Regions from separate parts of the Shewanella sp. SM101 genome, predicted to be linked through region 1. Evidence: predicted binding sites of a transcription regulator. Region 1 holds the regulator's gene; the other holds the start of a gene.
The links. Region 1 encodes sigma-54, which starts transcription at its own class of promoters, with help from an activator protein. Its sites were predicted from a motif close to GTTGGCACGNNNNTNGNNT; they were not measured.
Positions count from the first base shown of each region.

Region 2: the regulator sigma-54 is predicted to act here: its motif matches at 782-800, upstream of L5M38_RS02245 (P-II family nitrogen regulator).

Region 1 covers NZ_JAKKRH010000032.1:29,765-33,895, reverse strand. The annotation lists gene ptsN (PTS IIA-like nitrogen regulatory protein PtsN) at 1-256, opposite strand, end outside; gene hpf (ribosome hibernation promoting factor) at 259-546, opposite strand; gene L5M38_RS16945 (RNA polymerase factor sigma-54) at 575-2,053, opposite strand; gene lptB (LPS export ABC transporter ATP-binding protein) at 2,161-2,892, opposite strand; gene lptA (lipopolysaccharide transport periplasmic protein LptA) at 2,889-3,443, opposite strand; gene lptC (LPS export ABC transporter periplasmic protein LptC) at 3,430-3,990, opposite strand; gene kdsC (3-deoxy-manno-octulosonate-8-phosphatase KdsC) at 3,987-4,131, opposite strand, start outside.
Region 2 covers NZ_JAKKRH010000003.1:33,010-37,140, reverse strand. The annotation lists gene L5M38_RS02250 (hydrolase) at 1-503, opposite strand, end outside; gene L5M38_RS02245 (P-II family nitrogen regulator) at 848-1,186, shown strand; gene L5M38_RS02240 (ammonium transporter) at 1,197-2,447, shown strand; gene L5M38_RS02235 (hypothetical protein) at 2,626-2,964, shown strand; gene L5M38_RS02230 (tetratricopeptide repeat protein) at 3,092-4,131, shown strand, end outside.

The DNA of each region.
Region 1 (4,131 bases):
TCGGCTCTTCACACTTAATTAGTATGGCAATGGGCTGATCTATATCGGCTAGTCGACCATGTGGAATGGCGATGCCGTTACCTATACCTGTGCTCCCCATCTTTTCGCGCGCCACTAGGCTTTCGAATATCTCTTGAGATGAGAGGGTCGGGTACTGGGCAGCGACTAAGTCGCTGATGAGTTCCAGTACCTTTTTCTTGCTGCCCGGAGTGGCGCAGGTAGTGCACTCCGGCCGCAGTATGGTACAAAGTTCCATTATTAGTGTTTTGTTAACTTCTCTTTGTGTTTAATAACCTGACGGTCAAGCTTGTCAATCAGGGCGTCTATAGCGGCATACATGTCAGCATGCTCTGAAGTAGCAAAAACTTCACCACCTATGAGGTTTATTCTCGCTTCGGCAATCTGTTGCATTTTCTCAACATTGAGCACAACGTGCACATTATTGATCTGTTCGAAATGGCGTTCAAGTTTTGAAAACTTTTCTTCTACATATGCACGTAACGATTCGGTAATTTCGATATGGTGCCCACTTAGGTTTATTTGCATAGAAACGTCCTCCGATATCCACTGTAGGTTATAAACTTTTACGCTGATTAGAAGGTGGAATAAGCATAGCCTCTCGGTACTTCGCAATGGTTCTGCGGGCTACGTTGATCCCTTGTTCTGCCAGAAGTTGTGCCATCTTACTATCGCTTAATGGTTTTTTCTGGTTTTCCGCTGCAACCAGTTTCTTGATAAAGGCTCTGATTGCTGTGGATGAGCACTCACCACCATCGTCAGTACCGACGTGGCTAGAGAAGAAGTATTTTAGTTCAAAAAGTCCCTTAGGGGTATGCATGTATTTTTGAGTTGTGACCCGTGAGATGGTGGACTCATGCATTTCTACCGCTTCGGCAATATCGTTAAGCACCATAGGCTTCATGGCTTCTTCACCGTACTCAAAGAAACCTTGCTGATATTGCACTATGCAATTAGCAACTTTAAGCAAAGTATCGTTACGGCTTTCTAGGCTCTTAATAAACCATTTAGCCTCTTGCAGATGGCCGCGAATAAATTGGCTATCGGCTTGGTTTTTGGTACTGCGTGCCATAGAAGCATAATGTTGATTTACATTGATTTTGGGCATGCAGTCAGGATTAAGCTCAACGACCCAGCGGCCATTTTTCTTCGACACAGACACATCTGGGATAACGTATTCGTCATTATTGGGCGTGATCAACAAACCTGGGCGAGGATTGAGGGTTTGGATAAGTGCTATACCATCCCTTAATTCATCTTCTTTTAATTTAGTCTTACGCATCAATAATCTAAAATCACGGGCGGCGATCAGATCTAAATGATCTTTGATCAGCATGCGGGCGTTTTCTAGGTTGGGAGTATCAGCGGCGAAATGCGACAGTTGGATCAGCAGGCATTCACTTAAATCGCGGGCGGCAACGCCTATGGGATCAAAATGCTGAATGCGCTTGAGTACGGCTTCGACTTCGTCAAGCTCAACTTCAGGATTGCCCATGGCTTCGAGAATTTCTTCAGTGCTTTGGGTGAGATAGCCCTGATCGTCGATGGCATCAATAATGGCGGTGGCAATGGCTAAATCGGTTTCAGAAAACGGCGTGAGGTTTTTTTGCCATTCTAAGTGTTCGTACAAACCTTCACTGGTCTCGCCTTGGAAGGGCATATCGTCTTCACGACTGCCGCCGGGGCCTGAGTTTGGGGAGGCGGTAAACACTTCATCCCATGTGGTGTCCATGGGGAGCTCATCGGGCATGGATTCTTTGGTTAGCGACTCTGCCGTGTCTATGGTGGAGCTGTCTTTTTCTGGTGGCAGAGTGCTAGATTCACTGAAATCCGTATCGGATAGCGTTTGGTTTACAGGGGGTTTAGTGGCGTCGAATTGATCCTCTTCCAGCTCGAGAAGGGGATTAGAATCTAATGCTTGCTGGATCTCTTGCTGCAGTTCTAATGACGACAGTTGCAACAGACGTATGGCCTGTTGTAATTGTGGCGTCATGGTTAACTGTTGACCCAGTTTGAGCTGGAGTGACGCTTTCATGTTACCGCTGATCCCTACGTTATTATTGTTGGAGGAGGTCGCTTATTATCATTTTGAGTGAAGCCTAATGGCGGTATAAATTGTCTCCATAGGCTTCGCTCGATTAACTATAGCCTGAATTGTTCACCTAAGTACACAGCCCTAACTTGCTGATTGTCTAAGATCTCTGCTGGAGTTCCTTCGGCAATCAGGTTTCCGTGACTCACAATATAAGCATGTTCACATACATCTAATGTCTCGCGGACATTATGGTCTGTGATCAGTACGCCAAGGCCGCGACTTTTGAGTTGTTCGATAATCTTCTTGATGTCGATAACCGAAATAGGATCGACGCCGGCAAACGGTTCATCGAGCAAAATGAACTTAGGATTAGCGGCTAAAGCCCGCGCAATTTCGACGCGACGACGTTCGCCACCCGACAATGACATGCCTTGGCTGTCACGGATGTGGGTGATATGAAACTCTTCGAGCAGATGTTCTAGTTCTTCTTCTCGTTCTTCGTTTTTAAGTTCTTTACGAGTTTGCAGTACGGCCATGATGTTGTCATGAACAGTTAGCTTACGAAAGATACTGGCTTCCTGCGGTAAGTAACCTATGCCTTTGCGGGCACGCAGATGCATAGGATCTGCGGTTAAATCATCATCGTCGATAAAGATATGCCCCTTATCGCTCTTCACTAGCCCGACAACCATGTAAAAGGTCGTGGTTTTACCGGCACCGTTTGGACCGAGTAGGCCAACGACTTGACCGGTTTTTACCGTCAGACTGACGTCTTTAACCACTTGGCGACTCTTGTAACTTTTTGCCAGATTTTGTGCTCTTAAGGTGATTTGGGTCATTTAGAGTCCTGCTTTTTTACAGGTTTATCCGCCGGAGCGTCTGATTTAGCATCATCTTGATAGTTTTCAGGCTGAATAATAGTGATCACGCGATCGTCACCACTGCCAGTACTCTCGGCCATCAATTTCTGTTGAATCATGTTATAGCGGATTAAATTGCCTGTAACTTGGCTACCTGCTTGATCTAATGACGCCATACCTTTCAGTGTTAAGGTGCGGCTTGCCATATCGTAACGAATTTCTTTCGCGCTTGCCGATGCTGGGCGACCATCGTCTAATATTTGGCTATACGTAGCAGGGTTGCCTGTGGCGACCAAAGTTTTGCTATTTTCACCTTCAGCGGAAAATGCACGCAGTTCATTTGCTTGGATTTTTATTGAGCCTTGGGTAACTTCAACTGGACCAAAGAAGATGATCTGGTTGTTTTTGATATCCGCAGTTTGGCTCACAGCTTTAATTTTGACTTCTTGCTTTAAGTCGCCCACTTTCGCGAAAGCACTCATGCTCATAATTAGCATTAGGCTGGCAAGTAATACGTTATTTTGCTTCATATGTTCCTACTACCTGACTGGTCAATTGCACTTCTTGCGCGTTGAGGTCGGCATAAAGGCCTTGGCCTTGAATATTAAAATCTTTCCCTGTGACGTAAATGGTACGGTCAGAGGTCATTATCATAGTGTTGAGATCGAGTTCCAGATAACTGGTGGACAAGGTCTGAATCGGTTCTTCTGGGCTAATGGCATCGATAATAACATTATTTTCTAATACAACCTTGCCAGTTTCCTTGTTTAGCTTGCCCTGATCAGCCCTGAGCTGCCATTGTGCTTTACCTTGGTCTGGATAAACAAGATAAACAGGTTGAGTAAAGAAAGTTTGATTCGTTGAATCATAATGTTCCATGTGTTTCGCCGTCACACGGCTATTCACTAGTCCTTGCTCATTGAACTCAACACTGCGCAGATCTTCAACGATGAAATCTGGGGTATTTTGATCTTTAACTCTGTTATCGGAATCACCGCTGTGTTTGTTCTGGACCTGCCAGTAAAGCGCTAGTGCGGTTCCAAAAAAAGCGATAATCGCGAGTGTCACACGACTCATATACTCATTCCATGGGCCGAAGTGAATTTATTTTGACTTAGGAGTAACAGATCTGTGAGTTCACGCAGTGCACCGTGGCCACCATTGAGCGTAGTCACAAAATGGGCGTGTTGGCGTACATAGGGGTGGCCGTCAGCAACA
Region 2 (4,131 bases), on a different contig from region 1:
TGGGCTTGATGTTGTAATTCAAATAATAGCGATTCCACGTTAGTTAATAGGGCGCCCCTGGCCGTCATCATTTGGATCCCAAGTTGTTTATTCTCAGCACTGCGTGACGATACGCAATCGGCGACTAAATGCACCGAATATTGCTGCTCGATAAGGTCACAACAGGTTTGGTAAACACACACATGGGTTTCAATACCCGCGACTATGACGTGTTTGCGATTCGTCTTAGTTAATGCCTTTGCAAACGCGTCACAGTGCCAGCCGCTAAAATGCTGCTTAGCAATGGGTGAGCTGGTTTTCGCAAGTAAGGTTTGCAGCTCAGTGCTAGTTGCTCCGAGTTTATCGGGTAGTTGTTCTAACCACAGTATTGGAATTTCAAATAATTGTGCGCCTTGGATTAAGGTCTGTAGTTGTTGATGCAGCTTGTCACTGTTATCCATGATTTGTGCAAGTTTTCCTTGCACATCGACGATAACGAGAACACATTCTTCTGGTTTTAACATCGGGCCTTCCTTCTGCGCTTGATGATTGTCTTAGTGATGATCTTCGCTTTTGTCTAAGAGCTTGTGTTGTGATGCTCAGATTTCATCTCGATTTACGCTTCCCCCAGTAGACCCTAATTTAACCTTGTTACCAATAGGCCTAAGGTCGAATAGCTGTCGCACTTAAACTGCTCACTAAAAGAGTGCATCGCACCAGTTTGTGCTCGATTATGGTGCGTTTTTAACCTTAAAAAATAGTGTTAAACAATTTAAACCAATAATAATCAATAGATTAAATTGTTGGCCTAATGATTGAATTACCTTTGATACAAGTTAATAACAATCGCGTTTTTTTGGAGGTCAGGATGAAACTAGTCAGCGCTATCATCAAGCCGTTTAAGTTGGATGATGTCCGTGAAGCTATCGCCGGAATTGGTATTGAGGGCATGACGGTGACCGAAGTGAAAGGTTTTGGCCGTCAGAAAGGGCATACAGAGTTGTATCGCGGCGCCGAGTATCAGGTGGATTTTTTGCCAAAAGTAAAACTAGAAATTGCCACTAAGGCTGAAAATCTCGACATGTTGATTGAGGCGATTACCACTGCGGCCCATACGGGGAAAATTGGTGACGGTAAGATCTTCGTCGTTGATTTAGAACATGCTATCCGTATCCGTACGGGTGAACTTGATACTGAAGCGCTATAAGGGGCTGACAATGGAAGAATTAACGAAATTAGGCGGCACAGTCACTGAACTACGCTTTGCACTCGATACCTTTTACTTTTTGATTTCTGGTGCTTTAGTCATGTGGATGGCGGCGGGATTCGCTATGTTAGAAGCGGGTTTAGTTCGCTCTAAAAATACCACTGAAATTTTAACTAAGAACGTTGTGCTGTACGCGATTGCCTGTGTGATGTATCTGTTGGTTGGCTATAACATCATGTATGTGGATAACACTGAAGGTGGCTGGTTACCGTCAATTGGCACCTTAATTGGTTCGCAATCAGCAGATGCGAGCCATGCATTAGAATCTGACTTCTTCTTCCAAGTTGTATTTGTGGCAACGGCGATGTCAATTGTCTCTGGTGCTGTGGCGGAACGGATGAAGTTGTGGGCTTTCTTGTTCTTTTCTGTGGTGATGACAGCGGTTATCTATCCAGTAGAAGGTTATTGGACTTGGGGCCAAGGTTTTATCGCTAAACTGGGCTTTGTAGACTTTGCTGGTAGCGGTATTGTGCATATGACGGGGGCGACCGCGGCGATTGCTGGCGTGATATTGCTCGGTGCGCGTAAGGGTAAATACGGGCCTAATGGCCAAGTGAATCCTATTCCAGGCTCTAACTTGCCAATGGCAACCTTAGGTATGTTTATTCTGTGGATGGGCTGGTTTGGCTTTAACGGCGGCTCGCAATTAATGGTGTCGGATGCGGCGAATGCAAGCTCAGTGGCAAAAGTGTTTGTGAATACCAATACTGCAGCGGCTTTTGGTGCCATCTCTGCGCTTATCGTGTGTAAGATGATTTGGGGTAAAGCGGATTTGACCATGATCCTTAACGGTATTTTGGCTGGATTAGTGGCGATTACGGCAGATCCTCTCTCGCCTTCATTGTTAATGGCGGGTGCGATTGGTTTAGTGGCGGGCGGCGTGGTGGTGTTCTCGATTGTGGGCTTAGATCGCATTAAGATCGACGATCCCGTTGGTGCGATTTCAGTACACGGTGTGGCTGGTTTCCTTGGTTTAATGTGTGTGCCATTATCCAATGCCAATGCAACTATTACCGGACAGTTGACGGGCGCAGCGATCATTTTCACTTGGGTGTTCTGCTCATCATTTGCAGTCTGGTATGTGATTAAGATAACCATGGGGATCCGTGTGACTGAGGAAGAAGAATACAACGGTATGGATGCTTCTGACTGCGGTATTGATGCCTATCCTGAGTTTGTTACGGTCAAAAATGCGGGCTGATTAAACTTGCACATTAACACGTGATTCACCTTGATGCTTAGCTTGGATCGAGGGATAGTGAAGCAGAGCCTAGGCTCTGCTTTTTTATGGGTAATCAATGTGATTGAAGTTTAAGCACAGGGTCATAAGCTTAATTACTGAGCAATTCTGTTTTCTTGTATAAATTAAGGAGTGTTCTATGAGCTTGAATATAAAAACAATAGGTCAATTTTCGCGACTAAGTCTTATCGTCATTTCTGGCTGGATATCGGTTTCTGCCTTTGCAGGAGAAGTGATCGTTAATCGCTCAAGTGAGCCTGTCGATGCCTTTGCCGTGCGTGATCAAGTGCTCAAGGATTTTGAATGGCAGGAGTCGCTTCGTCGCCAGCAGCAAATCCAAATTTTGCAGGCTTTACCCTCAGGTTGCGTTACGGTCATGAAACCCTATCGACATTTTACCTGTGGAGAGCATAACTATCGGCCGTATCATTATCAGCAGCGTGAGTTATACATAGAAGTTGACCGACCTTCACAATAGTTAATTCGTTAAATTATTTGCGATTATTTTCAATCGATCGCGATTATCATTTTTTGTAACCATTTTATGTCGTCTTTTTCGCCATTTGTAATAAGCTCAAATAGGAGCTAATGGTGTGGGAGGACGTATGTCGAAACTATTCCGAGCCGTATACTTGAGTACGATCTTGAGCGTTGTATTCAGTCAATTGTTTGCTTGTAGCTCGACGACCATCGCGCCTGATCCGTCTGATCTTGAGTCGCTACTTGCCGATTCACTGTTTACCCCTGTGGCCGATATTCCTTCTGTTGCTGATATCTTTTATCTGCCCCCCGAGGTTGTGATAGACGTAAAACGTCGCTATGGGATATACACTTTGTCACACAATAACAACATGTTAGCCAATGAATGGTTAGCTAGTTATATCAATGCGAGTCAAACCAATAGCGCTAACATTGATTTTCGATATCAAAATAATCTGACCCAAATTGCCCGTGAAACCTACGCCCAAAGGGCGGGTAATTGCATGTCTTTAGTGGTCATGACTTCTGCATTAGCGGACATATTGAATGTGAGTGCTGAGTATCAAGATATCGCGATAGAACCCGTATGGGATAAGCAAGGTGATTTCTATTTAATCAATGGGCATGTGAATTTACGTTTATTTCCACCTGAAAACGCACATTCAGTTTATGTGTCATCTGCAGCTGTTTTAGTGGACTTTATGCCGGAGCGAGCTCTACGGGGATACGGTAAAACCCAAGTGGATCGGCAGACCTTAATCAGTATGTTTTACAACAACATGGCGGCAGAGTCTTTGGTGAACGGTGATTTAGACAGGGCCTATGCCTTGATCAAAGCGGGTTTAAAAGTCGGCCAGTTTGTTCCTTCACTCAACACGCTCGCCATTATTTACCGGCATAAAGGTGATGAAAAGCGGGCCGAACAGGTTTATCGCTATGCACTCAAGTTTGATGCGAAAAATCTGACAACGCTTTATAACTTAGCCTTGATTTTAGGGGAGCAGGGTCGGCTTGATGAATGGGCCGAAATTAATAAAGTGCTTGAATTAGCGCGAATACGTAATCCCTATTATTACTATGATATGGGGCAGCAAGCCTATGATGAGCATCAATACAACGAGGCCTTGGCTTGGTATCAAAGGGCGTTGGCAAAAGCGGATTATCG